2 regions of the Megasphaera vaginalis (ex Bordigoni et al. 2020) genome follow, and region 2 is predicted to be linked to the other one. Evidence: riboswitches for the same ligand, from Rfam matches in the RefSeq annotation. Region 2 holds a riboswitch; the other holds the start of a gene.
The links. Region 2 has a riboswitch for thiamine pyrophosphate ahead of thiC (phosphomethylpyrimidine synthase ThiC). Riboswitches for the same ligand answer to the same signal wherever they lie in the genome.

Region 1: another riboswitch for thiamine pyrophosphate. It lies ahead of cytX (putative hydroxymethylpyrimidine transporter CytX); the one in region 2 lies ahead of thiC (phosphomethylpyrimidine synthase ThiC).

The regions. Positions count from the first base shown of each region.
Region 1 covers NZ_OEQB01000002.1:229,651-246,016, forward strand. The annotation lists gene C0977_RS03690 (efflux RND transporter periplasmic adaptor subunit) at 1-457, opposite strand, end outside; gene C0977_RS03695 (acyl-CoA dehydrogenase) at 1,183-2,316, shown strand; gene C0977_RS03700 (CaiB/BaiF CoA transferase family protein) at 2,329-3,567, shown strand; gene C0977_RS03705 (enoyl-CoA hydratase-related protein) at 3,583-4,374, shown strand; gene C0977_RS03710 (GntP family permease) at 4,438-5,835, shown strand; gene C0977_RS03715 (helix-turn-helix domain-containing protein) at 6,315-7,793, shown strand; TPP riboswitch at 7,836-7,938, shown strand; gene cytX (putative hydroxymethylpyrimidine transporter CytX) at 7,987-9,144, shown strand; gene C0977_RS03725 (pyruvate kinase) at 9,147-10,682, opposite strand; gene C0977_RS03730 (metallophosphoesterase) at 10,855-11,952, opposite strand; gene C0977_RS03735 (transglycosylase domain-containing protein) at 12,027-14,102, opposite strand; gene ppsA (phosphoenolpyruvate synthase) at 14,494-16,366, shown strand, end outside.
Region 2 covers NZ_OEQB01000007.1:39,291-55,656, reverse strand. The annotation lists gene mrdA (penicillin-binding protein 2) at 1-387, shown strand, start outside; gene C0977_RS09230 (AAA family ATPase) at 417-1,469, shown strand; gene rodA (rod shape-determining protein RodA) at 1,479-2,582, shown strand; gene C0977_RS09220 (TIGR03960 family B12-binding radical SAM protein) at 2,596-4,485, shown strand; gene C0977_RS09215 (TIGR03936 family radical SAM-associated protein) at 4,460-5,164, shown strand; gene C0977_RS09210 (Rne/Rng family ribonuclease) at 5,188-6,630, shown strand; gene C0977_RS09205 (SIMPL domain-containing protein) at 6,663-7,382, opposite strand; TPP riboswitch at 7,503-7,601, shown strand; gene thiC (phosphomethylpyrimidine synthase ThiC) at 7,653-8,954, shown strand; gene C0977_RS09195 (Ppx/GppA phosphatase family protein) at 8,995-10,524, opposite strand; gene C0977_RS09190 (Ppx/GppA phosphatase family protein) at 10,685-12,232, shown strand; gene ppk1 (polyphosphate kinase 1) at 12,238-14,340, shown strand; gene C0977_RS09180 (3D domain-containing protein) at 14,402-15,379, shown strand; gene C0977_RS09175 (MBL fold metallo-hydrolase) at 15,490-16,366, opposite strand, start outside.

The DNA.
Region 1 (16,366 bases), on a different contig from region 2:
CAGCGGCCGTTAAACTGCTGACAGCCGTATCGTAGTCATAAGCAGCGTTATCCAGATCCTGCTTGGCGCCGGCGCCGGCTTCGTAAAGGGATTTGGCCCGTTCATATGCTAATTGCGTGTTAGTTACCTTATACTGCGCCTGGTCGCGTTTTGCTTCATAATCCTTGCCGTCCAAAGTGGCGACCGTTTCGCCTTTGGTTACGGTATCGTTTTCTTTAACCAGAACGGAACTGATGCGAGCCGTGATTTTCGGGGATACTTCGACGGAATTTACGGGGCTGATCGTACCGGTGGCGGAAACGGTGGATTTCAAATTCATGCGGGATACCTCGGCCGTCTCCACTGCCGAAGCCTGGCTTGCCGCTTCTTTTGCCTGGTAGTATTCATAAGCGCCGAAGGCGCACGCCGCGATGATAATGGCGGCAATCGCCATTTTCACTTTACTGTTTACTGTCATGTCATCACCTGATCGTTTTATGTTGTAATTGAGTATGGATATAACGCGAATCTTAAAGAATTCGCAGTTGCAACTCAGTATACCATGAATCGGGCAGGCGTGAAAGATTCGACAGGCGTCGGAGCGGATATTTACAACAAACTGTAACAAAATGACGGGAAACAGATGCGATGCCGAAGGATAAGATTGAAACCATCGTTAATCATGAAAAAGAGGTATGATGAAAACGTCGCCATCGTGCTGCTCGTGGTGTTGCCATGCGCGGGGAATACGGCTGCCGCAGCGGCGTTTTTTGCCTGACGTAACAGGACCTGTACCTGTAAATAATATGAAAATATACTATCCCGCTTATCTCGTTGTGTGCACAAAATGAGAAGTGATACTTAGGGATAAAGTATATTGTATATATCCATAACCGCATAAACTATCAAGATATCCATGAATACCTGAGAAATGTATTCATGGATATCCCCGTAGTAATACTGACATATTTATAATTTATAAATATGTCAGTATTACTTTATAAAGGTATGGGCCTGATTATAAAAATATGGAAAGAAAAAACATAGACAAATAATAGACAAAAGAAACTGCAAAATGGAAAAAATATCATAAATTTTCGGTTAAAAAGTCTAGGAAATGTGCATATTATTCCATGTAAATTTTGCGTAATATGGACATATGGACAAAACATATGTACCTGTGAGAAGGAGTTGAACTTGATTATGGTATTAAATGACGATCAGAAAATGATTCAAAAAATGACAAAAGAAATTGCACAGAAAGTTATTGCCCCCCAAGCGGCTTATTACGATCGGACGGAAGAATTCCCTTGGGAAAATGTCAAGAAACTGAGTGAGATGGGGTTCATGGGCATGGCTGTTCCCGAAATTTATGATGGCGCTGAAATGGATATGGTTTCCAGTGTTGCAGCATTGGAAGAAATATCAAAGGCATGTGCATCAACAGGAACTATTATGGCTGTTCATAATTCGGCAGGGATTTTACCGGTTTTAAATTTTGGTTCTGAAGAACAAAAAAAGGAGTATTTACCTAGACTGGCGACGGGGGATGCTGTTGGTGCATTTGCTTTGACGGAACCGGGAGCAGGGTCCGATGCGGCGAAGGTGATGACAACGGCTGTTGAGGATAAGGAATGTTATGTATTAAACGGGAGTAAGTGTTTTATTAGTAACGGAGGAGCGGCGGAAATATTTATTGTATTCGCATCAAAAGACAAAACAAAAGGGGTAAAAGGATTATCTGCCTTTATCGTTGAAAAAGGTGCTCCCGGTTTTTCTATTGGAAAACATGAAGAAAAAATGGGGATTAGAGCATCTTCCACCGTAGAATTGATTTTCGATAATTGCAGGATCCCTAAAAAAAATCAATTAGGCAAAGATGGGGAAGGTTTTAAAATTGCAATGGTAACTCTCGATACAGCTCGAATCGGAATTGCTGCGCAGGCTGTAGGTATTGCTGAAGGCGCATATCAGGAAGCAGTGGCATATGCAAAAGTAAGAGAACAATTCGGTAAACCGATTTGTTATAACCAAGCCATTGGATTTATGTTAGCGAATATGGCGATTAGCATTGAGGCGGCAAGGCAGCTTACTTATCATGCAGCTCAATTGAAAGATAATCGGCAAGCTTTTGGGAAAGAAGCGGCTATGGCTAAAACCTTTGCATCGGATGTTGCTGTTCAAGTAGCGTTAGATGCGATTCAGATTATGGGGGGATACGGTTATTCCCGTGAATATCCTGTAGAAAGAATGCTTCGAGATGCAAAAATCACACAAATATATGAAGGTACAAACCAGATTCAACGAGTTGTAATTAGTCGTTCGATCTTACAATAGGGAGGAGATAGTATGCTGCAACCTTTAAAAGGCGTTACAGTTATTGATTTAACGTATTTTGTCGCAGGTCCTGGAGCTGCGAAAATTTTAGCGGACTGGGGGGCCGATGTTATTAAAGTGGAACCTCCGTTTGGCGACCCGATTAGAACTTCAGGAACATCGCTTCAAGCGCCGATTGAAGAAGACTGCAACCCCTTATATGCCGCTTTTAACTCAAACAAGAGAGGCTTGGCTCTTGATTTGAAAAATGAAGCAGGTAAGGCGGTCCTCAATAAATTGCTTACAACTGCCGATGTTTTTTTATCCAGCTATCGGACGGGAGCCTTAAAAAGATTGGGGCTGGACTATGAAACACTTCATGAAAAGTATCCTCATCTTATTTGGGCTCAATTAAACGGATATGGTGACTTTGGGCCGGTGAAAGATAATCCGGGGTTTGATGTTGTGGCTTTTTGGGCGAGGAGTGGAGCGATGATTGACTTTCCTGAAAAGGAGACATCGCCTATTAACGCTCCATACGGGTTTGGTGATGCAACAACTGCATGTTCTTTGGCGGGGGGGATTGCAGGCGCACTGTATCAGAAGGAAAAAACCGGTAAAGGGTGTAAGGTTATGACCTCTCTTTACGGTCAAGCGATTTGGAACAATGCCGCCTTGGTTATGGCTACACAATATGGTGATGAATATCCTAAAACGAGGAAAAATCCAATGTCGCCGGTGATGGATAGCTTCCAATGTTCTGATGGAAAATGGATTTATATGAGCATTTTACAACATGACCGCTATTATAACACTTTGATGAAAGATGTTATTGACCGCCCGGATTTAGTCGATGATCCTCGTTTTGCCAAAGCTGTTGACGGGAAAAAGAATGCTGTCGAGTTAGTGGAAATTATTAGCCAAGGATTTGCTAAATATACACAAGCAGAAATGGCTAAAAGGCTACATGATGCCGATATTGCATATGATTGCATTCAGCATGTCAAAGATACATTAAATGATCCACAAGCGTTAGAGAACCAGTATATTGTGCCAATAAAAAACTTTGATGGCAGTGAAACGAAACAAGCGATGACACCTGTGAGATTTTGTGATATTGAACCAACAACTCCAGTTGATATTGCACCGACAGTAGAACTTTTAGCACCCAAAATTGGCCAAGATTCCGTAGCAATTTTGAAGGAATATGGGTATGCTGATGAGGACATTGATGAACTGGTTCAAATTGGCGCTGTATTTACAGCTAAATAAAGGAGAGAAGATAAAATGGAACTGTCTCAGTTGAATAATATACTTTTTGAAGTAGAGGAAGACATTGCCACAATCACAATTAATCGACCGAAGGCTTTAGATGCGTTAAATCCCGAAACGGTGATGGAATTAGGAGCCTGTATTGATGTTTTAGAGAAGGATAAGTCCGTTAAAGTCGTCGTTATTACAGGTGGGGGCAATAAATCTTTTGTTGCGGGAGCGGATATAGTCGCTATGTCGACGATGAATTCCATTGAAGGTCGAGATTTTGGTAAACTGGCTCAAGATACTTTTACGCGGATTGAAAATTTGCCGCAACCGGTTATTGCAGCTGTGAATGGATATGCATTAGGTGGCGGCTGTGAATTGGCGTGTGCTTGTGATTTTCGCTATGCATCGGAAAATGCGAAGTTTGGGCAACCTGAGGTTGGTCTTGGTGTTACGCCTGGATTTGGAGGAACACAACGATTACCAAGAGTTGTCGGTAGAGGATACGGCAAAGAATTAATTTATACCGCCAAATTGATTAATGCTGAAGAAGCCTATCGCATTGGATTAGTTAATTTAGTGGTTCCGCAAGAAAATTTAATGAAGGAAGTAATAAAAACGGCAAAACTAATTGCTTCAAAAGGCAAAATTGCTGTGCAATTATCAAAAGCTGCTATCAACAGAGGCATTAATTGTGATGTTATTACAGGTATCGCTTACGAAGATGAAGTTTTTGCTATCTGTTTTGCTACGGCAGACCAAAAAGAGGGCATGGGAGCTTTTGTGCAAAAAAGAGAGCCGCACTTCATTGGAAAATAACTATATGTATAGGAGAGTGCATGCCCTCTCCTATACATATAAAAACTAAAGGTGGTGTAATCAATGGAAGTTTTAATGATTATTATCAGCTTGGCCTTATTAGTAACAATTGCATATCGTGGCTTTTCCGTTATTCTATTTGCCCCTGTTTGCGCATTGGTGGCGGCTAGTATGGCCAATTATCATTTATTGCCTGGATATACAGAATTGTTTATGGGTAAAGCGGTTGTATTTGTTAAATCCTTCTTTCCTGTTTTTTTACTAGGTGCAGTTTTTGGTAAGATAATGGAAGAGACAGGGATGGCACGGAGCATTGCTGGGATCGTTATTAAAAAACTGGGTAAGGATAAAGCTATCTTATCAGTTTTGGCAGTATGTGTTATTTTAGCGTATGGAGGCGTTAGTGTTTACGTAGCCGTTTTTGCAATTTATCCTTTTGCCGCAGCTGTGTTTAAAGAGGCGAATATACCTAAGAAGTTAATTCCGGCAGTACTGGTAGCGGGCCTTCTGACGATGGTTATGGATTCAGCGCCAGGGACACCTCAGTTGCAAAATATTATTCCTACCGTTTACTTGGGAACGACTATTTATGCCGCTCCTATTTTAGGCACGATTTGCGGTACAGCGACTTTGGTCCTTTGTTATTTATATTTGAATTGGAGACGTAAAGTGGCTGAGAAAACAGGGGAAGGATATGGGAACCATACGTTAAATGAAACCATCGTAGATCCCGATCAACCTACTCCTCCATGGTATTTATCCGTTTTGCCTTTAATTACGGTGTTAGGAGTTAGTTTCTATTTATCATTTGTTTTTACTTGGGATACAACATTAGTTGAACCATTCCAAAAAATGGGACTTCCTTTGACTGCTAAAAGTGTAAAAAATGTTGTATCTATTTGGTCGCTCATTATAGGTCTTTTAGTGGCTATTATCTTGGCATGCGTGTTAGGTAGAAAGTTTATGTCAAAGAGTGTAAGCATGAAAGCGGCCTTAAATGCAGGAGCGATTGGGTCTCTATTGGCGATTATGAATACGGCATCTGAAGTCGGGTATGGTAGCGTGATATCATCATTGCCGGGGTTTACCGAAATTGCCAATTCGTTGTATGGCATTGGGGCCGGTATGCCGTTGGTAAATGTTGCCATTATGGTAAATGTGTTAGCTGCAATTACCGGATCGGCAACCGGCGGACTTGGTATAGCTTTAGAAATATTCAGTCAGCACTGGCTGGAAACAACTGCTGCGGCAGGTATACCGGCAGAGGTTGTTCATCGCATTGCTTCTATGGCTGCCGGAGGGATGGATACATTACCTCATAATGGCGCCATTATCACGACGTTAGCGATTTGTGGGTTAACTCATAAAGAATCATACAAGGACATTTTCGGAGTAACCTTATTGAAGTTTGCTATGGCGTTTGTAGCAGTGTTTTTATATATGTTAACGGGAATTGTTTAGAAAAAATCAAATAAAAGGCGCTGCTTTTATAAAATTTAAATAAAAGTAGTGCCTTTTGTTGTACATGAAACCCATTCGGGAAGAAAAACTGCGCCGTCTACAGGGCAATACGGGAGCGTGCAGAGGGTATGATACGATGCATTATGCATTTTTTATATATAGAATATAGCAGGGAAAGTTAACGGTGTTTATCCGTTTACAATATGGAGGCGGATGGCTTGTATATATACTGAAAGAGAGGGATAACTTAAGGGGCGATATATTGAATTGGCCGCGAAAATAATATTATGCCAAAAGTTAAAAATATGCGGCGTTGTTTTATATAATTCCTCCTTGTTTTATAGAATAATAAAATCTATGGATCGGATTAATCTTTCAAATATCGATATGAAAGGTGGGAGGACTGTCTGTTTAAGTTGTTGACCAGAATTTAATATATTGTGTTCATATGATAAACTATAAAGGAGAGGAGGGGTAAAGTGAATGATTATGCAGAAGGGTTAAAGGAGTTATTAGAATTCGTTAATATAAGGTATAGTGTATTATCAAAAGAGATCGGTTATGATTTATCGTATGTCAGCAAATGGGTAACAGGAGCCAGATTACCTGCTGCTAAAAATGTCGATTTAATCAATCAAAAAATAGCTAATGCAGTTACGTTGGTTACGATAAAATTGAAATTAAGTGAAGAACTTAAAAAACGGTTTTTAGATTCTAAGCATATTTCCGATCAGGATTTAGAATTTGAGATATATCAATATTTGAGTAATCGATATAGACGGTCTATTGGAACCAAAAAAAACAAGCAGGCGATAGAAACTGAGCATACAAATAAATCGGCTATTGGTGTTACTGATTGTCAGGTATTAATTTCTAATGTCATTGATACCTGTCTAGGTAATGAAGCTGCCGAAATAGATATATTGATTACCGGTGATTTTATTAGTTTGATGCAAAATAAATTTTGGAGTACTTTTTATCGGGAATCATTAAAAAAGTGTTTTTGTAAGATAGATTTATTGATCAATTTTGAACGTTTAAAGGATGATCCGGTTTCTCATATGGGAGATTTGTTCCAGTGCCTTAATGACTTTTTGGACTTTGATTTTACGATTCATGAAAAAATATCGGATCAATATAGCAATATTATCGTAATAAAAAATAAAGCGGTAATTTATTATTACTTAAATGTAGAAGGATATATTGATTTGTGTTCGGTGATTACCGATTCGGAACAAGTGGCTGTGATTTTTGAAAAATGCAGATCATTTATGGCGACATTGCCGGTAGTATTGAAGCCTAAGAAAACGTTGGGCATGGAACGTTTTGGATATAGGGATACATTCTATACATCAGATGAATTTTTCTTTTTTTGTGTAAACGGATTTGAGTTTTTATTGCCTGATAAGGTGTTTGATTCGATGTTATTAAAAGCTAAAATGGGAGATTTGGATCCGGCTACTGAAGAATGGGTCGAACGTGTTAGGGCTATTTGGGAAAATTTGATGGTAAGAGTATCATTGCGATTTATGTTGCCGACAAATTCCATTATCCGATTTTTAGAGACGGGGGATATTCAGCTTACTGATTTTTCCTACCAATTAACACCGGAAGAAAGGCGAGATCATGTTAAAAATATTTTAGAGGTTATGAAATTGAACCCTAATATTACGTTCGGTGTGTTATTACCGACAACAGAAAAATACAGCGGAACTAATTTTACGAATCTTTCATTTAATACGAATTATTCCACTGGATTTTTGAAGAAAAATTTGCACTATATACATCGCAGCACAAATCCTATCTATTTTATTAATAATCCCTTACTACTACAATATTTTCAGCAGTTTTTTGAACATCAGAGAAAAAGCAGACATTATAAAGAATATACTGTTGATCAATTAGCTAAATTGTATGATCAATATAAATTTTTAATGGATTTTCTTTTTGAAAAATGAGCAGCCTATTTGACAATGAATATCAGTCGGTTTATACTGTGAGTGACGATTAAGGGGAGCGCGATCACTGCTGAGAGGAAGACGAACTTCGACCCTAGAACCTGATGCGGATAATGCCGCCGTAGGAACAGTAAGTATACTTAGTGAGAGCATCTCTGTGATGCTCTTTTTTTTGTGAAGGAGAACATGTGTCATGGAAACAGAAAAGACTTCAGTTTGGAATAATGGGCTCTTATGGTTCGGCGCCGGTATTTCCATTGCCGAAATATTAACGGGAATGCTGTTGGCTCCTTTAGGGTTTGCTGAAGGGAGCGCGGCAATTTTGATCGGCCATGTTATCGGCGGCGCCGTTATGTATTATGCCGGACTTATCGGTGCACGTACCGGCAAAAGTGCGATGGAAACGGTGCAAATTTCCTTCGGGCAAAAGGGGGCGCTTCTTTTTGCCGGACTCAATGTCATTCAGCTTGTCGGCTGGACTGCCGTCATGGTGGCCAGTGCCGCCGTTGCCGCGAATACAATCGCCGGCACGGGAACTTCGTTTTGGAGTGTGATCATCGGCGCGTTCATCGCTTTGTGGATTCTTTTGGGTTTGAAGAACCTGGGAAAACTCAACGGGGTGGTCATGGCCGCTTTATTGTTGCTCACGATCGTTTTGAGTGGTGTCGTTTTTCATGGCGATGTGTCGCCGTCTGCAGGTGATATGACGTTTGGAGGCGCCGTCGAGCTGGCTGTTGCCATGCCGCTTTCATGGCTGCCGGTCATTTCCGATTATACGCGGACGGCAAAACGGCCGCAGCTAGCTACGGCGGCAAGCTGCGGCGCATATTTTGTTGCCAGTTGCTGGATGTTTCTGATCGGTATGGGTGCGGCTTTATACACCGGACAGGAGGATATTGCCGCAGTTATGGTTGAAGCCGGATTAGGTGCGGCGGGGATTTTGATCGTTTTGCTGTCGACGGTTACGACGACTTTTCTGGATGCCTTTTCCGCCGGTGTCAGCGGTCGGCGATTGCTGCCGCAGTTTTCGGAAAAGGGGTTGGCCTTGATCGCTTGTGTTGCCGGCGTGGTCTTGGCCATTTTGGCTGATGCAGAACGGTTTCAGGATTTTCTTTACCTCATCGGATCGGTCTTTGCTCCGATGACGGCCATATTGCTGACCGATTATTTTCTTCTCAAAGAAGATCACGGGGCTTCGGCTGTGAATTGGCTGAATCTCGTTCTCTGGGCAGGCGGATTCTTTCTTTACCGTTTTTTCCTTGACGTGGAAACGCCGTTGGGCATAACATTTCCTGTCGTCATCATCATTATGGTTATCAGCGCAGCATGCCACAAGGCGCTGCGGCGATAAAATTATTTTTTAAAGCTTCTCGAAGAAAGCGCATTCATTGCAATGTGAAGGGCTTTCAGGCGAGGAGCTTTTTTATACATATGCGACTCCATACGGCGCAGGATGTCTCCCAGGGAGGTGACGGCTTCCACGATGTAGGGCCCTTTATTGAGCATGACGCATTCCGCCCGTTCACCCATGGCCGCGTCGGTGATTTCCGCCCGTGACGGCAAACCGGTCTTGACCATGTTTTCCAATACTTGCGTGGCCCAAATAACGGGGACGTGGGCGGCTTCGCAGATCCAGAGAATCTCTTCCTGCAATTCCGAAAGGCGGTGGTAGCCGACTTCCACCGCCAGATCGCCGCGGGCGATCATAACGCCGAACGGATGGCTTGAAGCTGCCTGCACGATAATCTCAGGCAAGTGCTGGACCGACTCTTTTGTTTCCACTTTGGCAATGATTCCGATCTTGCGCGCGTCGTCGCCGCGGCGTTTTTGCAGTTCCTGTTGGAGGAGACGGACATCGGCGGCCGATTTTACGAAGGAATAGCCGACAAGGTTGGCGTGGGCGGCGATGAAATCCAGGTCGTCCAGATCTTTTTCCGTCAACGGAGAAATCGGCAGCGGCGTTTCCGGGAAATTCAGACTCTTTTGATTTTTCAGTTTACTTCCCGTCGGCCTGGCATAGGTCAGGCGTATGTATGCCCCCTGCGGCGTAATTTCACTGATGCGGCCTTGTACTTTTCCTTCATCAATTAAGACGGGATCGCCGATCTTCAAGGTTTTAAAGATTTCGGGAATTTTGCAGGTAATGACGATGTCGCCTGCATAGTCAGCAGGATAGCTGTCAATGGAATGGGCGGCGAGAAATACTGTATCGCCAATAAACAGTTTGGTGTCCAACCCTTTGACGAGAATTTCGTCAATACGTATTTTCGGCCCCGACAGATCCATGTAAATCTTGCAGGGGCGCCGGTTTTCCGCGGCGGCGCGGCGGACGTTGTCGATCATGCGCTGCCAGATTTCCTTGTCATCATGAGCGCAGTTGATACGGGCCGTGTTCATGCCCGAGCGGATGAGGTCGTCAATCAGCGTATAGTCGTCGGCGGCTTCTGTCGGCAGTGTTACCATGATATGTGTATACGGTTCGCCTTGGCTGCCGCCGAAAAGGGCGGAGGTATTATGGCGCAGCAGTTTTTCACCGTGAAAAAACATTTTTTGCGGCGGATAGTCGATTAACTCCTGATCGCTTTTGCCGCAGATACGCCCTAAAGAGGCCATGACGGCGTCGAGATTGACGATCGTTCTGGCTTCACTTCTGCCGAGTGAGGAGAGGCCAAGGGAAAGGAGATTACTTTGCAGATCTTGCAGATCACGGCTGCGTAAAGCCAAATAAAAGGCCAAATTTAAAGCACTGTAGAGAAATGTTTTTCTGTAAATATACGGTCGCCATGTTTTGAACAGGTCCAGACCGTCGCTGAGCACATCGTGACGCAGCGCATATAAACGATCATATAAGTGGTTTAAATAGTATTGCCGTCCATTGTCTTCTGTCATGTTCTTTCCTCCTTGCCGCCGATCTGAAATACATGGTTTATCTAACTATTTTAGCAAATTTTACCGTCTTATAGAGAGTGTTTTTATCGAATAATGTAAAAAATAGGAAAAATATGTACGTCCCGACAGCCGTTCTGCTGACAACTGCATAAGAGATGAGACGGATTTGGCATCAATCTTTCTGCGCCTTTATCGTTATACAGAGGATTTCCGCTCTTGTTCCGAGGCGGAACGGCATGCCCCAGAAGCCGCAGCCGCAGGAAACGACGGCCGTCATGGGGCCGAATGTTCTACAGCCGTAGTTCAATGTATATAATCGGTTTGTTACACAGGTGGCCGGGAAAAATTGGCCGCCGTGAGTGTGGCCGGCCAAATACAGATCGTATCCTCGGCGATATGCTTCTTCGATACGCAGCGGTTCATGATCAATAAGGATATTCAGCGGCGTTTTTGCGGCAGCCATGACGGCCTTGTCGCGGCTGTGCAGATAGTCATCCATGCCGGTCAGCGAAATATCTTCCCTGACGGAAAGTTGTTCGTTTCGAAGGAAACGAATCGGGAAAAAAGCGTCGGCTTCTTCCTGTATATCACTGAAGAAATAATCGTGGTTGCCATAGACGGCGTATATTCCGAGAGGCGCTTCCAGGCGTCGAAAGGCGGCATAACTTTTATCACGTAAAACAAAATCGAGATTTCCGTCGATCATGTCGCCGCCGAAAATGATGATGTCACCATGCAGGCTGTTCAATTGCTGTACGAGGCGGCGGCTGTATTTTTTGCTGAGAAGCGGACCGAGATGAATGTCCGTCGCGAAGATAAGCTTTATGTCCGCTGTAATAACGGCAGAGGGGATGATGACGTTTTTTATTTTGATCTGCAGCGCCAGATACGTGCCGTAGAGAAACAGGCACACGATGGCCGTAAGGCCGCAGATGCCGAAAGAAGGAAGCCATTCCCGCCATTGCGGAAGCATGCCTGACAGGAAGGAAAGGAGAAAGGAAACGGTGAACAGGAGAAAAAGGAGAAACGAATAGAGACTGAAAATCAACCAGTAGCCGCCGATCCAAGCGAGAATTTTTATTGGCAGCACGGGCAGGTTGTCCATCGCGTTGTGAGAGACGGCAAAAGCTGCGGATAAAGCCAGAAACAGCCATAAGAACAGAACGGAGGATACGCCGGGAAATGCGGTGCCGTACATCAGCCAGGCGGCAGCGGAACCGATTGCCGTTAAGACGGCGATATTACGAAAGAAGAGTCTGCGATTATGCATGGTAATACGGCCTCCTTTACAGCTTACGATATAAAAAATGCAGCGGTACAGACGCTGCATTTTTTAGTAGGTTATTATTCTCGTTTATTGTTTCGAGACGGCGATTCTTTCGATTGGTCCGATTCGTCGTCCGTATTACGTGTGCGGTCTTTGGTCGTGTCGCTTTGTTCGCTGTCGGTTTTTCCTTTATCCGTTTTTACGTTTTTCTTGTCGGCTTTCTTATCGGTTTTGCTCTTTTCTGTCGCAGTGTTGTCTTCTTCCGGTTCTTCCCGGATAGGCGCCATGCCGGCAGGCACGTCGAAGTCTTTCACCGATTCGTCGGCGACAGCGGCAGACATATAGTCATGCCAGATTTGAGCCGGTATTGTGCCGCCGTACACTTCACCCAGCGTTTCCGAGCCGGTATCATCGCCGATCCAGACTGCCGTAACGATATTCGGCGTATATCCGACGAACCAGGCGTCTTTATTGTCGTCCGTCGTACCGGTCTTGCCGGCGGCAGGTCTGCCGATGGCGGCTGTTGTGCCCGTGCCGGAGGTCATGACGTCAGAAAGCATATCAGTCATCATATAGGCTTCTTTTTCCGTAAGGACTTGTGTTTTTGTCCGTTCGCTTTCGAGGGAATTATCTTCAATAACATTACCGTTGCGGTCGAGGATTTTGACGATTCCCGTCGGCTTTATGAATACGCCTTTGTTGGCAAAGGTGCCGTAAGCGCCGGCTATTTCGAGCGGCGTTACGCCGTGCGTCAGGCCGCCGAGGGCCATGGCCAGGTTGGAGTCGCCGTTTTCCAGCGTGGTAATGCCCATCTTGCGGGCGTTGGAGATAATATTATCCGTGCCGACTTTATCGGCAACTTGAACGGCAACGGTATTAATCGAAAGCGTTAATGCCGTACGCAAGGAAACGGAACCGCGATATTGCCTGTCGGCGTTTTGCGGATGCCAATTGCCGTATGATATTTCTTCATCATTTATGTGTGTAGAGGGACTCATGTCATGTTGCAGCGCCGTAGCGTAAACAAAAGGCTTGAAGGCGGAACCGGGTTGGCGAACGGCCATCGTGGCGCGGTTGAAGCTGTCCTGGTTGCGGCCGCCGACCATGGCGAGAATATAGCCGGTATGAGGGTCTAGAGATACAATCGCGCACTGCGGTTGCGTCAAGCCGTTGGCATCTTCGTAATTATCGGGAAGGTCTGCCAAGGCTTTTACGGCGGCGTGCTGTTTTTTCGTGTCCAAAGTCGTGTAAATTTTCAACCCTTCTTTATACAAAGCGTCGTCGCCGTATTTCTTCGCAATTTCCTGGGATACGTAATCAATGAAAGCAGCAGTCTCGTTGTTGGCAACTGTTGATTTTTTCTTAACCAGTTCCAGATCGGCGTCTTTTGCTTTCGTTGCTTCGCTTTCGCTGATGTAGCCGTATTTTACCATCTGGCTGAGAACGACATTCCTTCTGGCGATCCCTTCATTCAGATTTGTCAGCGGCGAATAATAATTCGGGCTTTTCGGCAGACCTGCAAGCATAGCGCATTGCGTCAAATTCAATTCCGTTACATCTTTGCCGAAATACGTCTGTGCCGCCGTTTGGATACCGTAAGCACCTTGCCCGAAGTAAATCTGATTCATATACATTTCGAGGATTTCTTTTTTGCTGTATTTCCGTTCGATTTCCAACGCGAGCATGGCTTCCTGTATTTTTCTCTTCAACGTTTGCTCCTGCGACAGGAAAGCGTTTTTTGCCAGCTGCTGCGTTATCGTGCTGCCGCCCTGGGCGATGCCTCTGTTGGTCACATTGGTAATGACTGCACGAACGATGCCGATGGGGTCAATACCGATATGGTCATAAAAGCGGTTATCTTCAGCGGCAATAAAGGCATTCTGCAAATTCTGAGGAACTTTGTTGATATCAATAGGCAAGCGGTTCTGATCGGAGTGCAGCGTAGTGATCAGGCGTCCTTTGTTGTCGAATACTTGTGACGAAACGGCAGGTCTCATATTATTTCCGACAGCCGGAAGACTTTGATAGGCTGCGAAAATATAACCGAAGCCGATACCGGCAGCAATGACGATACATAGCGCTACGAGGACGCGTAAGAAATGGGTTGAACTGCGTTTCTTCACGTGTTTTGCCCGGCGTCTTGGTGTATACATAAATCCTCCTGTGTGGGGCTGCGTTGGTGCCTCTCCGTTAGTTGTTTATACCTTTTGCGGTATCATGAATTATAATTACTATTGTTTATTATATCACAATTAAATGCATCGTCACATATAAAAAGTCATAAAATTATGAGAGGAAAATGAGTGCCTGCCGGGCAGGTCATACTCATAAAAAACGAAGGAAGAGCAAGTCCGTACGAGAGGAAAACAGCGGGCATTGCTTGCAGCGGGATTTGTTCAATAGTGTATGTTATATGTAAAATAAATATCACAATATGACCGAGACAAGTCGGGATATTTTGTTGACAACTTAGAATTAATGATGTACTATAATGGCAAATATATTTAATTTAGTATATGCAGTTTATCATCAGGAGGTATGAGGATGGATAGAAATACGGCTTTTGTACTGTGGTTTGATGAATTACGGCGTTCAGATGTTGATCTGGTAGGAGGAAAGTCGTCCTCGTTAGGCGAATTGACATCGCAAACGAAGGTTCCCGTTCCGTACGGTTATGCCACGACGGCTGCCGGCTACAGGCATTTTATGGAAGCCACAGGCCTTAACGGCAAGATCAAAGAACTCCTGACAGGCCTTACGGATGTGGAAGATCCGGTACAGCTCCGCGATGTTACGGCAGCTATCCGGAAAGCCGTCTGTGATGCGGATATGCCGCGTGATTTGGCCGATTCGATTCGCCAGAGCTATATTGAATTGGGAGAAAAGGTTGGGCAGGCGGACCCGTATGTTGCCGTTCGTTCCAGTGCGACGGCGGAAGATTTGCCGGATGCCAGTTTTGCCGGTCAGCAAGATACGTATCTGAATGTTAAAGGCGCCGACATGGTCATTCAAAAAGTAAAAGAATGCTATGCTTCCACTTTTACCGATCGCGCGACGTATTACCGGACGAAGAAGGGGTTTGACCACCTGGAAGTTGCCCTCAGCGCGGCCGTACAGATGATGGTGTTCTCTAAAGCCGCCGGCGTTATGTTTACTGTCGATTTGGTTACGGGCGATGATTCGACGATCACTATTGAAGGAGCCTGGGGCCTTGGTGAATATGTCGTACAGGGCACGGTTACGCCGGATAATTTTAAAGTGAAGAAAGATGATTTGACCATTTTATCAAAAATGGTCAATACGAAGCCGGTTATGCTGGTTCGTAAAGAAGGCGGCGATTGCGAAGAAGTGGTCGTGCCGAGGGAACAGCAGAAAGAACAGGTCATTACGGAAGAACAGATTAAGGAACTGGCATCGTACGCAAAAGCGATTGAAGCCCATTACGGCTGCTATATGGATATGGAATGGGGCGTCGATGAACGGGACGGCAAGGTATGGTTGCTTCAGGCACGGCCGGAAACGGTCTGGTCGAAAAAGAACAGTGAAAAGAAGGGCGCATCGGATGCTTCCGCCGTAACGTCGAATCGTGTCGTCATTGTGAAGGGACTCCCCGCCAGCCCCGGCAACGCAGCCGGCAAGGCGCATGTCATTTTGGATCCGGCACAGATCGGCGAATTTAAAGACGGAGAAATCCTTGTTACGACCATGACGGCGCCGGATTGGGTTCCGGCCATGAAAAAAGCAAAAGCCATCGTTACCGATGCCGGCGGGATGACCTGCCATGCTTCCATTGTCAGCCGTGAATTGGGGATTCCGTGTATTGTCGGAACGAAGAGCCGCAGTGTAGAAGCGACGACGACGATTGCTGACGGCATGGATATTACGGTAGATGCTACGAACGGCATCGTCTATGAAGGGATCGTGGCGGATATCGTCAAACTGGTCGCTGCGAGCGGCGCTGCGGCAACTGTCGTCGCAGCCGAACCGGTGCCCGTTACGGGAACGAAAATATATATGAATCTGGGCAATCCGGATCTGGCTGAAAAACACGGGAAGCTGCCGTGTGACGGTATCGGCTTGATGCGTGAAGAGTTTATCTGGACGACATTCATTCATGAACATCCGTTGTATTTGATTGAAATCGGCCATCCCGAACGCGTTGTCGATCAGCTGGCCGATGGTATGCGCAAGGTATGCCAGGCGCTGGCTCCGCGCCCCGTAACGCTTCGCTTCAGTGATTTTAAATCGAGCGAATATCGTAATCTTAAGGGCGGGGATAAGTATGAGCCGCAGGAAAGCAGCGCGCTTTTGGGCTGGCGCGGCGCTTCCCGCTACTACGACCCGAAATATACGGAAGCTTTCAAATTGGAACTGAAAGCCGTTAAAAAAGTTCGTGAAGAATATGGCTTCAAAAATC
Region 2 (16,366 bases):
GAACAAGTCGGTACGCTCAGCGTCTCGAAATCGACGCTCGATCTGGTTCGCGAAGGCATGCGTAATGTTGCGGAAGAATCGGGTACGGCAGGCGCACTGTTTGCCGGTTTCCCCGTGCAGGTAGCCGGCAAAACCGGTACGGCTGAAAACTTCAGCGGTACTGACCACGCGTGGTTTGTAGCGTATGCCCCTTATGATCATCCGCGCATCGTCATTGCCGTTTTGGTCGAACAGGGCGGCTTCGGCGCCAGTACGGCAGGTCCTATCGTCAAATCGATGCTGGAAGAGTTTTTCCGTATTGGCCCTTACGCGGACAAGGCGGTAAAGGAAAGCGGCGCCGATGACGGCAAAGAGAAAAAAACGGCCGGTGCGGCCGATGGAGAATAATTGGGCTGAAAAGGGAAAGGAGTTTTGTCATGTCTACTATTATTGCCCTTGCTTCCGGCAAAGGCGGCGTCGGTAAAACTTTATGCACTGCTTCTCTGGCCGTTTCCCTGCAGCGGCAGGGTTTTACGGTGCTGGCCATTGATGCCGATATGGGTCTGCGCAATCTGGATCTGACTTTCGGTGTGCAGGACAGTGTTTTTTTTGACATCTCCGACCTGATCAAGCAACGCTGCAGACGGGAGGAAGCGTTGATCAGCGTAGCTGAAGGACTTGATTTTCTGGCAGCCAGCCAACAGCATACCTGGGCTAAAGTAGATGTGCCGTCTTTTCAATACGCCGTCGAGTCTTTGTCCGAGAGCTATGATTATACGCTTCTCGATTGTCCGCCCGGTCGTGACCGGGCATACAAAAACTCCGTAGCCATTGCCGACCGGCTCTTTTTCATCATTGAGCCGACGTGGGCATCCATGCGCGACGCTTCCCGCGTCATGCAGTTTTGCAATAAGCATAAACAATTTAATTACGACGTTCTCTTCAATAATTTTTACGGCAATACACGAGGCTTCGTTACTATCGATAAGATGAACGACGTTTTAAATCCGGAACGGATTGCCGGATTACTGCCTCATGATGACGAGTTGCATGAGGCAGTTCAAAGCGGCGCCTTGTTGGAGGTGCCTGCGGCCAATTCGTTTTTCCGGGCCATGGAAGAAACGACGGCGTATATTACACAGGGGCGCATACCTGATCTGACGTATCTGAAAACGTTGTTGCCTTGCGACGGAGAAGAGCTTGCCGGCGATAACGCGGCAATTACGCAGGAAGAAATCGCGGAAATGAATCGGATCTGGGCATTGGCCGACGCCGAATTGAAACGGGTCGCGGAAAATCTGCCGCCGGCGGCAGTAGCAGCAGAAACGGAAACAGGTAAGACGTCGGCAGAGCCGGAAAACGCCGGCCGGCTCGAGGCGCCGCGTCGCACAGCAGCGCTACGGGAATCCCGGCAAGAAGGCGAACGCGGCGGCCTGTCACTGCGCCGCCGTCGTTCGGAATCAAGACAATGGCGGCATTTCCGTCGATAGGAGTTGCGTATGTTTAAAAGAGAATGGAAGCATTTGGATAAGGTCCTCCTTGTCGTCTGCGTTTTAATCGTCGCGATCAGCCTTACCATTATCGGCAGCGCGACGCACATTAATAAAGGCGCGTTTAACTACGACTTCGTCATCAAACAGGGCGTCGCCTTTATCATTAACTTATTGCTGATTCTGTTTTTCGCCCGTTTCGACTACATGCAGTTGAAGCGTTTCCATAAACCGCTGTACATCATCAATCTGCTCATGCTCGTTGCCGTCATGTTCGTCGGCACATCTGCGCTCGGCGCCCAACGTTGGATACAGGTCGGCCCGATTACGCTTCAGCCGTCAGAATTTTCAAAGTTGATCATGATCATCTGCCTGGCCGCCGTATTGTCCGATAAGGTAAACAAGTTGAATACGGTCCGTGATATTTTTCCGATCGCCTTATTCGTAGGAATTCCTTTTTTGTTGGTACTGAAGCAGCCCGATCTGGGAACGAGTCTCGTGTTTTTGGCCATTTCACTGGGCATGCTTTTTATTGCTAACATCAATCTCGCGTTGCTGCGCCGCGTTGGCATTGCCGCTTTGATTTTAGCTCCCGTCGGTTGGTTCTTTATGAAAGATTATCAGAAATCGCGGATCATGGTCTTTCTTGACCCCAATGTCGATCCTTTCGGCGCAGGCTATCACATTATTCAGTCGAAAATTGCCATCGGTTCGGGCCTGCTCTTCGGCAAGGGAATATTTCAAGGGACGCAGAGCCAACTGAATTTTTTGCCTGAAAATCATACGGATTTCATTTTCTCCGTTATCGGTGAAGAACTCGGTTTTCTTGGCTGTTTCTTTATCCTTTTTTTATACTTCATTCTGATTTACCGAGCCCTGCTGACGGCGAAGGACTGCAAGGACAGCTTCGGCATGTTGCTGGCGACGGGCATTATCGCCATGTGGTCTTTCCAGATACTCGTCAACGTCGGCATGACCTGCGGCATCATGCCCGTTACGGGCATTCCGCTGCCCTTCATGAGTTACGGCGTCAGTGCGCTGACGACAAATATGATGGGCTTGGGCCTTTTGTTGAATATTTACATGCACCAGCAAAAGATGATCTTTTTATAGAGGAGTGAACTTCGTGTCCCAGAAGGTAGTAATAGATCCGATTCTCTTGAGCAAGGTTACAAAGCCGGCGCGGTATGTCGGCGGAGAATGGAACAGTGTTGTCAAAGATCACAGTCAGGTCTCCCTGACTGTGGCTTATTGTTTTCCCGACGTCTATGAAGTAGCCATGAGCCATTTGGGCCTGCGGATTCTTTACGCACTGTTGAATGAGCGGCCGGATACGGCAGCGGAACGCGTTTACGCGCCGTGGCCCGATATGGAAGCCCTGATGCGGGAAAAAGGCTATCCGCTGTATTCGCTGGAAACGAAAACGGCTGTCCGCGATTTTGATCTGGTAGGTTTTACCTTGCAGTATGAAATGAGTTTTACCAATATTTTAAATATGCTCGATCTGGCGGGGATTCCGCTTTTTTCCAAGGACAGAGGCGACGACGTGCCGCTTATCGCCGCTGGCGGTCCTTGTGCTTATAACGCCGAGCCGCTTGCCGATTACGTAGATCTCTTCTGCATCGGTGAATCGGAAGAATCCGTGCAGCTCCTGGCCGATACGATCATCGCCTGGAAGCAGGGAGGGAAAAAAGGCGGAAAAAAAGGCTTGCTGAAGATATTGGCCCGGCAAAAAGGAAATTACGTCCCCGCTTTTTATCGGGACGAATACGATGCCGGCGGTCATTTCAAAGCGTTGGTGCCTACTGAGCAGGGAGTGCCGCAGACGATTGAAAAATGTGTCATTGCCGATGAAGAGAATGTTTTTTATCCGACAAAACCGCTCGTTCCCAATATCGATATCGTTCACAACCGCGCTGTCCTGGAGCTTTTCCGCGGCTGCAGCAGAGGCTGCCGTTTTTGTCAGGCCGGCATGCTCTACCGGCCGGTACGCGAGAAAACGCCGCAGCGCTTGGTGGCCATTGCCAAAGAGATCATTGCCAACTCCGGTTATGACGAAATATCTTTAATGAGTCTTAGTTCGGCCGATTACTCCTGTCTGTCCGAACTCGTCGATCTGCTCCTGGATGCGTTCAAGGATCAGAAGGTCAGCGTTAGTCTGCCGTCTTTACGTGTAGACAGCTTTTCTGTCGACATTGCCAAAAAAGTACAGCAAGTGCGGAAAAGCGGCTTGACTTTCGCGCCGGAAGCCGGATCACAGCGACTGCGGGATGTTATCAATAAAGGGGTAACGGAAGAGGACTTGCTGAAAGCCTGCGAAAACGCGTTTCAAAACGGTTGGTCGACAGTAAAACTGTACTTTATGATGGGTCTGCCGACGGAAACGGACGAAGACTTGGCAGGTATTGCCGATTTGGCTTATACGGTGCTGAATCTCTATCGTCGCGTGACTCGAAAGAATAACGGGAAGGTGACGGTTTCCGTTTCCAGCTTTGTGCCCAAATCCCACTCCGCTTTTCAATGGGCCGGCCAGTGTTCCGTTGAAGAGATCCGGCGCAAGCAAGAATACCTCAAATCGCTGATTCGTGACAAGCATATATCCTATCATTATCACGACGCCAAGACCGGCCGTTTGGAGGCGGCCTTCGCCCGTGGCGACCGCCGGCTCGGTCCGGTTCTTTACGAGGCCTGGAAGCTGGGCTGCAAGTTCGACGGCTGGACGGAATTATTCGATTATGAGCGTTGGCTGCAAGCCTTTGACAGGGCCGGCGTCGACATCGATTATTTTGCTGCCCGGCAGCGCCGCCTCGATGAGCCCTTACCGTGGGATCATTTGACGAACGGCGCCGCTAAAGCTTTTTTGCAAAATGAATGGCGCAAAGCCATGAACGGCGAACTGACGCATGATTGTCGACGTGAACGCTGCACAGGCTGCGGAGTCTGTACCCATGCCGGCGTTCAGATTATCGATTGGAAAGAAGGTGCCGGTCATGGCAAAACTACGTTTAGCTATTAAAAAGGACGGTGCGCTGCAATTCCTTTCTCATTTGGACTTTGCCCGCGTCGTGCGCCTGATCATTATTCGCGCCGCTCTTCCTGTCGCTTATTCGGAAGGTTTCAATCCGCATATGAAGATCAATTTCGCCTCGGCCCTCGGTGTCGGCGTTTCCGCCGATACGGAATACATGGATATGGAGCTGCTGGAGGAATGCGCTGCGGCTGATGTCGTCCGACGCATGAACGAGCAGGCGCCGGACGGTTTTGCCGTTCTTGACGGCGCTTACATGGATGCCAAGGCGCCGAAGTTGATGGCCATGGCCAATTATGCCGTTTACGAAGTACAGGGACCGCTGACGCGGCCCGTCGCGACAGCGGAATTGACACAATTGCTGGCGACATTCAATCACCTTGACTCGGTCACCTATGAAAAGGTATCGCCGAAATCGCATAAAACGCGTACGATCAACGTAAAAGAGCATCTTATCGAGCCGCTGCAGGGCCGGATGGAAGGGGAGCGGCTCTTTCTCCGTTTTGCCGTGCTGCAAACGGAAAAGGGCGCTATAAAACCGCTGCAGGTATGGGAATTACTGGCGGAAAAGTTTTCCTTTCCCATCGATAAAGAGTTGATGCTGGCCAGAAGGACGGCGTTATACCATCGCGAAAAGGGCGTTAATTATTCGTTATTTTCTATTTGACCGTTTTTCGGGAGGTGCCGTCTGTGAAAATATTACTTGCCAATGTCATACCGGAAGAAACGCGAATGGCCGTAATCGAAGACGGCCGTTTGCGGGATTTTTCCGTTGAACGTCACGATGAAACCCATATTGTCAATCACATCTATAAAGGCGTCATTCAGAATATCCTGCCGGCCATGCAGGCCACTTTCGTTAATATCGGCAGGAAAAAGAACGCCTTTCTGTATTTAGGCGATCTTTTTCCCCGGGCGGCAACGAAGGAGGAAATACAGCAAACCCATCTTTCCGTCGGACAGAGCATTCTCGTTCAGGTCATCAAAGAAGAGCAAGCAATGAAAGGCGCCAAGGTGACGGCTAATGTCAGCATTGCCGGACGCTATGCCGTACTCATGCCGACAGTGGATTATATCGGCGTTTCGAAGAAGATTCGCGATGAAGGTGAACGCGATCGATTGCGCCGCATTACGGCAGCGGTTAAGCCAACCGGCATGGGGCTGATTATCCGCACCGTTGCCAAGGGCGTTTCAGAGGCGGAGCTGCTTGCGGATATTCGCTATCTTTTAGGCTCATGGTCCAGTATACAGGAACGTTACAAACTGGCAAAAAAACCGAAACTCCTTTATCGGGAAGCCGATTTGGTCATGCGCATGGTGCGCGATTATTTTACGCACGATGTGAAACAGATCATCATTGACGACAAAGACAGTTATGAACGAGTATGCCAGGTGTTTTCCGATAACGAGACGATGCAGCGCAGTTGTCTTTCCTGGTATCGGGAGGAGACGCCGCTTTTTGAAAAGTACGATATTGAGGCAGAACTGCACCGGCTGATGGACCGTCAGGTAGCGCTTCCTTCGGGCGGCACGCTGATCTTTGATCATACGGAAGCGTTGACCGTCATTGATGTCAACAGCGGTAAGTATACAGGCAACAGCACCCTTGAAGAAACCATCTTTTTCGTCAATAAAGAAGCGGCCGTTGAAATTGCCCGACAGTTGCGTCTTCGCGATATCGGCGGCATCATTATCATTGATTTTATCGATATGAGCAAGGCCGAGCGGCGAGATGAGATCCTCCGCATCTTGGAACGGGAAACGTCCTTTGACAGTGCCAAAACACGTGTTTTGGGCATGACGGCTTTGAATTTGGTCGAGATCACAAGGAAAAAGGCACGCCAAGGATTGCGGCAGGTACAATACGGAACTTGCGATATTTGCGGCGGTTCCGGCATCCTCTATTCGCCGGAATCCGTCTATATACAGATCGTCCGCCGCCTGCGCCATATGGTCGCTCACCGGTTGGTCAGCGGCGACCTGTTGGTCAGCGCGCACAAAGACGTTCTGGCTCTGTTAAGTGATAAAAAAACGAAAAGCGCGTTGGAACAGGAATTGGCACGAACCATTTATTTGGAAGAGAGCCGTCATCCGAACCGTGAAGTCTTTTCTATTCTTTCTTATCGGGAATAAAAAAACCGCCTTTAGGCGGTTTTTTTACTGCTTTATTGCAAATAATAGACAAGACTGACCGTTTCTCTGATCGTATTCGTTCCGCTTTCAACCGGCGTATAACCGCCTGCCTTGGCTCCGCTGGCCCCTACTGCCGTCAGTGAAGCGTAATTATTTTCGTATAGCGGCGAAGTCCCGTTGACGGTAATCTCTTTTATCGCGCCGAGCTGGCTGCCGGCAGCCGTCGCGGCGGCCGCTGCAGCTTGCCGCCCGTTACGGATCGCTTGGTTGATCAATTCGGCGCGGAGCGCATCGACGTGTTCATTGGTAAAGTAAAGGCTGTGAATTTCATTGGCACCCGACGTACTGGCTGTGGTGATCAGGCGGGGAATCATGCCGAAATCGGAAATTTTCACCTGCAACATATTATTTACCGTATAAGACAAAATTTTTTGTCCTTTATTGTCGTAATTGGGAGACAACGTGAAATTCATCGTTTTCATGTCCGTTTCGGCAATGCCCAGGGCTTCGACGGACTTCTTTATTTCACGCATGGTCTGGTTATTGTCTTGGCGCGCTTTTTCCGCCTCCTTTGCCGTGCTTACCGTACCGATTGTCAAGTATGCAGTGTCCGGTTTTACCTGTTCTTCGGCATAGCCCGTCACATTAACGACTGCATCACGACCGTTTTCGGCAAAAGCCGGAGCGGCGAAGCAGGAAGAAGCCGCCAGCGTCAACGTAAGAAGGCATATTTTCCAGCAGTTTGATCTCATAGGCACATCTCCTTTTCTATAAAACGGAATGAATTGTATTATCATCAGTATATCATTTCAGTATAAGAAAAACAATTATTTGCTAAAGACATGGCAATGCGGTATAATAGTAAAAAAATAGAAAAAAGCTAGGGGAGCCGTTTCGGCTGAGAAAACTTGGATTTGACCCTTTCACCTGATGTAGGTAATCCTACCGTAGGGAAGCTGCTGCAAATGATTCACAAGCTCACCTATGACGGTGAGCTTTTTTCGTATACAAGGAGGAGAAAGATGCATTACACAACCCAAATGGATGCCGCGATAAAGGGCATCGTGACGAAACAAATGGAAATCGTCGCAAAAAAGGAACAGATGCCGATTGAAACGCTGATGAAGCTGATTGCCGAAGGGAAAGTCGCCATTCCGGCCAACAAGAATCATACCAGTCTTGATCCCGAAGCCGTCGGCATGAATTGTCGCACGAAGATCAATGTGAATCTCGGCATATCCAAGGATCACAACGATTATGAAGAAGAACTGGAAAAGGTACAGAATGCGATCGACATGAAAGCCGAATCGATCATGGATTTGAGCAATTTCGGCAAAACCAGTGATTTCCGCCGCCGTCTCGTCGCCATGTCAACGGCCATGATCGGTACGGTGCCGATGTATGACGCCGTCGGCATGCTCGACAAGGAACTGAAGGATATTTCCGTTGAAGAGTTTTTCGATGTCGTGCAGAAACATGCGGAAGACGGCGTCGACTTCATGACGATCCACTGCGGCATGAATCGAAAGACGGCCGAACGGATCAAACGGAATCCCCGTCTGACCAATGTCGTTTCCCGCGGCGGCTCCCTGCTTTTCGCCTGGATGGAAATGAACGATCAGGAAAATCCGTTCTATGAATATTACGACCGTCTCCTCGATATTTGTGAAGAATACGACGTTACCTTGAGCCTCGGCGATGCCTGCCGTCCCGGCTGTACCCATGACGCCACGGACGCCGCCCAGATTGAAGAGCTGATCACGCTCGGCGAGCTGACGAAACGGGCCTGGGAACGGAACGTACAGGTCATGATCGAAGGTCCCGGCCATATGGTGTTGACCGAAATCGCCGCCAATATGAAACTGGAAAAACGGCTTTGCCACAATGCGCCGTTCTACGTTCTCGGCCCCTTGGTAACAGATGTGGCTCCCGGCTATGACCACATCACGAGCGCCATCGGCGGCGCCATTGCCGGTTCCTGCGGCGCCGATTTTCTTTGTTACGTAACGCCGGCAGAACATCTCCGTCTGCCCGATGTCAACGACGTGCGCGAAGGGATTATCGCCGCCCGTATTGCCGCCCATGCCGCCGATCTCGCCAAAGGGATTCCGGGGGCGCAGGATTGGGATGACGCCATGAGCAAGGCCCGTGTCGAAGTTGATTTCGAAACGATGATTTCCCTGGCTATTGATCCCGTGAAGGCGCGTAATTACTATGAATCGAGCACGCCTGAATGTGAAGGAACGTGTACGATGTGCGGCAAAATGTGTCCGGCCCGAACGATGAAAAAAATTCTTGCCGGCGAAGATGTTTCCATCATTTAAAAAAAAACAGAGCCGTCTCTTGATCAAGAGACGGCTTTTTTTATTTCCAGACAAAAAGCAGGGACGTATCGAATTCTCGCTTAAACTGCTTTTTTAACTGCTGCATTTCATAATTTACCGCTTCATGAGAACTGCCCGGATACGTTTCCAAGACGAGAACGATTACCGTATCGGCACTCTCAACGGTAATATCTTTTATGATTTGCTCATATGTCGTATCCGATGCTTCAGCCAGAGCCAAAAAAGTCGAAACCTTTCGAATCATGCGCCACTCTTCTTCGCTCGGTATGTGAACATACCGGTAAGCGCGCATGATCTTACGGCTGATGCCGTGGTGAAAACCGGCGATGAAAGAAGCCACCAACTGTTCCGTCTGCGTCAGTCCGTACAGCGGCGCATGCCCGATCATGAAGGCAGAATGACGGGCGTGACTGTAGTAGTTGATGATTTTTCCGATATCATGCAACTTGGCAGCCGTCGCCAGCAGCTGCCGCTCACGCGGACCGTAGCCGTGCAGAAAAGACAGCTTGTCAAAAAGAAGCAGCGAGACCTTTTCCACCTGATCGACATGCTTGCTGTTGACCGGATCCAAATTGCCGATGACGTTCGCAATGCTGAAGGAAAGGATATTCTCGATATACGGGCTCGGCAGGTGATAGAGGCCCGCATAATGCTCAAAGAACAATCCTTCGCGCAGACCGCAGCCGCTGACGATCAGGCGGTCGCTCTCCGTCAGGGTAAAAATTGCGCTGATCGCAGCGACACCGGCAACGATCAGGTCGGCGCGCTCACTGGAAAGGCCGGGAATCTTTTTCCGATTAACATATGTCCGTTCCGTAACCAGCGCGTATATGGCATCAAAGTTATCTTTGCCGACAACATAGTTATGCAGCGTAGGCAACTCATAATTCGTTGTGCGCTGATCCATTTTGGCAATGGCGCGCGCCGTGCCGCCGACGCCGACAAGGGGCAGGCGTGCATGGGCGAGCCAGGGAATATCGCTCAGCTTTTTACGAATGCAGGTAAGGCATTTTTCCAGCATTTCTCCAGAAACGGTTCCTTGGAGACCGAATTTTTCCGTCAATGTGACGGCGCCGATAGGCACCGATAAGGAGTGTTCCTGTTTTCCGTTTCTGACGAGTGTGAATTCAACGCTGGCGCCGCCGAAGTCAAATAGAATGCAGTCTTTAATATCAATCGTATTGATTACGCCCAAATAACCGAGGTACGCTTCCCGTTCACCGCTGATGATTTTCATTTCGATACCCGTTTGCGTCCGGACCCTCTGCAAGAACGCTTCTCCGTTCTTCGCGCTGCGGACGGCCGCCGTAGCAACGGCAATAGTCGTATCGATTTCCATGACCGAGATAAGATGGCGGTATACAGCCAGACAGGTCATGGCCCGATCCATGCCGGCATTGCTCAATTCACCGGTCTGCATCAGTCCGTGACCGAGACGAATCGATTCTTTTTCCTGATACAGCAGGGAATAGGAGCGATTGTCCTTAATTTCGATCACGACAAAACGGATCGAATTGGAGCCTAAATCAATAATTGCAATTTTTTCCATGGAGCCCCCTCGTTTTCTTTGGTATTACTTTACCTTATAGCTTATTATAACGTACTTGTCAAAAGATTTCACAAAAAATTTACATACATTAAAATCATGACGGCTGAAATTTTCCCGCTTTCATGTATAATAAATATAGAATAGTAACGAGGTGGTTTGTATGGAAGACAGTAAGAAGAACGTGTTCGGCATCATTAGAATAGGCACGGTCAATATGGACTTGAAGATCGTTTCCTATTCGACCTTGGCTGACAGACAGACGATTGAGAACGTTTCCCGTGAAGTTCATTACGGTGAAGAAGTCGTCACAACGCACCGCATCAGTTTTCAGGCGCTGAATGAAATCTGCACGGTGCTCAACGGGTTCAGGCAGCTGCTCCGCGATTATCAGGTGGACGACGTCAAAGTCGTCACGACGACATCGCTCCGCGATGCGGAAAATCAGCTCAATGCGATCGATCAGATCAGGATCCGTACCGGCTTTTCCGTCGATATCGTGCATATGGCGGAAGAAATTTATTACAAGTTTTTCGGTCTTTATTACGATATCGACCAGGGCGCATTCAACTTCGGCCGTAATTCCGTTCTGCTCATGGATATGACGTCGAGCTGTCTGGGCCTGACGTGTTGGAAAAAAGACAAGATACTGTTTCAACAGAATGTGCATATCGGCGCCTTGGGACTGATGGGAAACTTCACGGAAAAAGAGCGCAACGGCATCACCTTTACGACGACGGTGCGCGAATATATTTACGGCACTTTATCGCCTCTCTGGCGCGGTGTGCAGCAGTATGACATTCAATATTTGATTTTATCCGGTCAGGTTGCCGTCCGTCTCGGCCTCTTGATGGGTAAGAAGCTGTACCGCGGCGTCGGTCTGATCGCGGCCCGTGAATTCTGCGATTTCGTCGATTCTTTTTCAGGCATCACGCCATTCAAATTGTGCCGCTATTTTTCGATCAGCGAAAATATGGCAAACGTCCTGATGCCGATCATCATGTTGTATTATGAATTGCTGCGTCACGTGGACGTGCAGATGATCGTCCTGATGGATATGACCTTTACCGAAGGCTATTCCATTCACTATCTGGCATCGAAGCTGAACGATCCGTACCTGACGCGGCAGCGGTGGATGCTGTTGGAACTGGCGCGGGGTATTGCCGTCCGCTATGTATCCGCGCCCGATCATTCTCGGCTCATCGAAGAATTTTGCGCGACGATCTTCAACGCGCTGTTCGGTAAGATCGGGGTCGACAGGATCGGTTGCTATCTCTTGCGTCTGGCGGCCATCATGCATGAATGGGGCAAGTTCGTCAATCTGCGAAAATGTGATGTCTGCGCTTACGATCTGATTCTGACGACCGATCTTTTTGCCATCAGCGATGAAGAAAAAAAGATGGTTGCCAATGTAGCTTATTTTTCTTATTTCGGCAAGGTACAAGAACGTGACGACCGCTTTGCTTCGTTGCAGCCGGAAACGAAGGTCATGGTCGCCAAGCTGGTCGCTATTTTCTGTCTCGCCGACGCCCTTGACAAAGGTCACAACGGCAAGATCAAATCCATTGAGGCCGCGCTGCACGACAACCTGTTGGAAATAGCGTATACGTCGGATTTTGACGTTTCCCTGGAAAAATGGGCCTTTATGAAGATTGTTCCCTATTTTGAAGAAGTGTTCGGCATGACGCCGGTCTTGAAAAGAGGAAGGTAATACAAATGGAAAAAGGAGAAAACTATTTTCTCAATCGGGAGTGCACGTGGATTAATTTCAATGAGCGCGTCATGAAGGAAGCGGCAAAAGCGTCCAATCCCTTATTGGAACAGCTGAATTTCATCGCCATTACGGCGTCCAATCTGGACGAATTCTTCATGATCCGCGTGGCCGGCGTCAAGCACTTGGTGGAAAATGACGTCAAACATATCGATATTGCCGGCATGACACCGCAGGAGCAATTTGACGCCATTGAACAGATGGTTCACCGCCAGGTCGCCGAGCAGTACGGCTATTTATCGCGGATCATGGAACAACTCCAGGCAGAAGGATTGCATTTTATTCACGTTTCCGATTTGGATGAAAAGCAGAGAAAATGGCTGCACAGCCTGTTTGAACGGGAAATTTATCCTGTCGTTACGCCGATGGCCGTCGATTCGAGCCATCCGTTCCCCTTCCTGGCGAGTTTGGGGCTTAATTTAGCCGTCCTCTTGCGTAAACGGGAAGGAGACGGAGAGATCAAGACGGCGATTTTGCCGGTTCCCGTTTCCGTTATTTCCCGTATCATACAAGTTCCGGAAGCGACGGAAGGAAAAGCCTTCCTTTTCTTGGAAGATGTCCTCAGCCATTATGCGGAACAGTTCTTCCTGGGCTGTGAAATACTGGAAGTCGTTCCTTTCCGCGTCACCCGCGACGCCGATCTGGATATCAACGATGATTCCAAAGACCTGCTCCGGGAAGTGGAAAATTCGCTGAAACGGCGAAAAAAAGGCGCCGCCGTCCGTCTCGAATTATGCGAGGCGTCAAGCCGGACGATCCGAAAATTCCTGCAAAGTGAATTGCAGATAGAAGATAAAGATATCTACACGATTCCCGGACCGATTGACTGTAAAGTATTCTTTTCTTTTACGGGCATTGCCGGCTACGATCATCTTCGCTATGCCGAAGCGAAATCGCAGCCTTCCAGCGAGCTTGCCGCCATCGATGCCGCCGACTTTTGGTCGTCCATCGTCAAGCGCGACGTCATGGTCCATCACCCCTACGAAACTTTTGACGTCGTCGAAAATTTTGTCAAACTCGCCGCCGTTGACGCTAATGTATTGGCCATCAAACAGACCTTGTACCGCGTCAGCAGCGATTCGCCGATTATCGCGGCGCTGGCTGAAGCGGCCGAAAACGGCAAGCAGGTAACGGTGCTGATGGAAGTAAAGGCGCGATTCGATGAAGCCAATAATATCCTGATGGCGAAGAAGCTGGAAAAAGCCGGTTGCCATGTCATTTACGGCATTATGGGACTGAAGACCCATTCCAAAATAACCCTTGTCGTACGCCGGGAAGAAGATACGATCCGCCGCTATCTGCATTTGGCGACGGGCAACTACAACGGCAAAACGGCCAAAATCTACACCGATGTCGGCATTATTACAGCCGACACCCTTTTGGGTATCGATGCTTCGGCATTTTTCAATTTCCTCTCCGGTTATTCCGATCCCCCCGAATGGAACAAGCTGGCCGTGGCGCCGCTTAATCTGCGGGAACGGATTTATGAAGAAATAGATCAGGAGATCAATCATGCCAAGAGCGGCAGGCCGGCCAAAATTATTGCCAAGATGAATTCGCTTTTGGATAAGCAGGTCATCGAGCGACTATATGAAGCGTCACAGGCGGGCGTTATCATCGAGCTGATCGTACGCGGCATCTGCGTCCTTCGCCCCGGCATACCCGGCGTCAGCGAGAATATTGCGGTACACAGCATTGTCGGACGCTTTTTGGAGCACAGCCGCCTCTTTTATTTCTACAATGACGGTAAGGAAGACGTCTTCATCTCATCTGCCGATTGGATGCCGCGCAATTTGAACGAACGTGTGGAACTAATGATTCCCGTTGATTTTGAGCCGCATAAGGAACGGATCAAGTATATTTTGCACACTTACTTTCGGGATACGGAAAAAGCATACGACATGCGGTCTGACGGTTCTTACGTCGCCTTGGCGGACAATGATCCGAACAAACGCATCAACGCTCAAGAGATTCTACAGCATGAAGCGGAAGGCGCGGCGCGCAGACAGGATGCCGACGATGTGACCGTTTTGTCATTCGATCGTTAAGATTCTGTCGTTTGACAGGGCATGAGTCCTCTGATACAATTGTGCCGATTGGAGGAATTGCATGCAAACGCGATATTTTAGGCCCATTTCACGGATGTATGCCTTATTGATCGGACTTCTGGCCGTCGTGTTGCTGACCGGGTTCATCGATAAAGGCCGTTCCGTTATAATAGATGCAGACGGGCGACAGGAAACGGTATATACGCATGCCGTAAATGCCGCGGCCCTGCTCAGAGAAGCGAATATTCCCGTTGCCGCCGAAGACGAAGTAGAGCTGTCGACAACAACGCTGGAAGACGGCTCCGTCATAACGATTCGTCGCGCCGTTCCCGTCACGCTCGTTTACAAAGGGGAGAAGCGCCTGGTCGCTACGGGAAAACGCACTGTTGCCGAGGTATTGCCGCAATACGGTTATGATCGGGAAAATTATCGGGCTTACGAAGACGCTAACGGTCCGGTTCAAAAAGATATGACCATTCATATCGGTTCTCTATCGCGCAAAGTAATTACCGAAGATGCCGTCGTACCGTTCGCCATTGAAAGCATTCCCGACGAAGACCTCGGACAGGGAGAAGAAAAGGTTTTACAGCAAGGCGTCAACGGCAGAAAACGGGTACAATCGGCCATTATCAGTCTTGACGGCAAGGCCGTCGGCAGAGAGGTGCTCCATACGGAATTGATTACGGAAATGCAGCCTCTTATCCGACATGTGGGAACAAAGGCTGCGGTAGAGATCAATACCGGTACGATAACGAAGTATTCCAAGGTACTGACAATGGAAGCTACGGCGTATTTGCCGACGGACGGCAACGGCGCGGGCCTGACAAAGTTGGAAACGAGAGCGCGTTATGGCGAAATCGCCGTTGACCCCAATGTTATTCCGCTGGGAACAACTGTTTTTATTCCCGGCTACGGTATCGCGACGGCTGAAGACACAGGCGGCGATATTCTCGGCAACCGCATTGACTTGTGCATGGAAGATTATACAGCCTGCATGGCTTTTGGCAGGCGTACGGTCCTGGTTTACATATTGGAATAAAAAAACAGGCTTTCGACGATGATCGGAAGCCTGTTTTTTCGGCAGTATCGAGCTTGAATCGGCCGGCTTTTCTTCTCCAGCGGCAAATGAATACCGCTTTTCGTTTCCCCTTATTTCTGTACCCAAAGCAACATATTATTTTCAAAGATTGCATTGAGTTTATCCGTGTCTTTTAACCAGGCGAGATAGGAACGGACTGTACTGCCGATAAGCACATATTGTTCAAAATTCATCGTCAAGGCATATGCTGTAAACAGCCGCTGCAAGATTACTTCAAAGCAAAGCGGCTCCCGGCATAAATCAACGATCTTATCTGCAATTTCCCGTACTTTATCAATGTTATATTGCGCCAGATCCGAAATATTCTCCGTTACTGCCGCATGGGCAGGGACAAATATGGTTGCTGTAAGTGATTTTACCATTTCAAGCGTTTTTATGTAAGCCGCCACATCATGGATAAAGCCGATTTGATACTTATCCAATATTTCCCGGCTGGACAGGCAATCAGCAAGAAAAACGACATCGTCAGGCGTTCGGAACCCAACCATGTCAAAGAAATGACCGGGCAAATTAATGATTTCAAAACCTTTGGGCAAGACGTCTTCAGTTAAATACGCTGCATGGCTCTCCTGTGCCAAAAGAAATTTATGTCTGAGGTCTTTACAGGGATAGCCGCCATATAAAAAAGATGGTTCTAAAATCGGATGGTTCGTAAATGCGCAATCAATGCCTGGCGCATAGATTTTACATCCGGTCTGTCCTTGCAAATACTTATTACCGCCAATATGGTCCGCATTGGCATGGGTATTATAAATTGCCCTTAAATTCCAAGCGTTTGCTTCCAATATTTGACGTATTTTACGTCCTGCATCCTTGTCATTTCCGCTGTCAATCAGACAAACATCTCTTTCATTCAGCTTTACCAGCCCTATTTTTGCGGGACTTTGAATGTAATAGCTGTTGTCTGAAAGTGGTATCAATTCATAC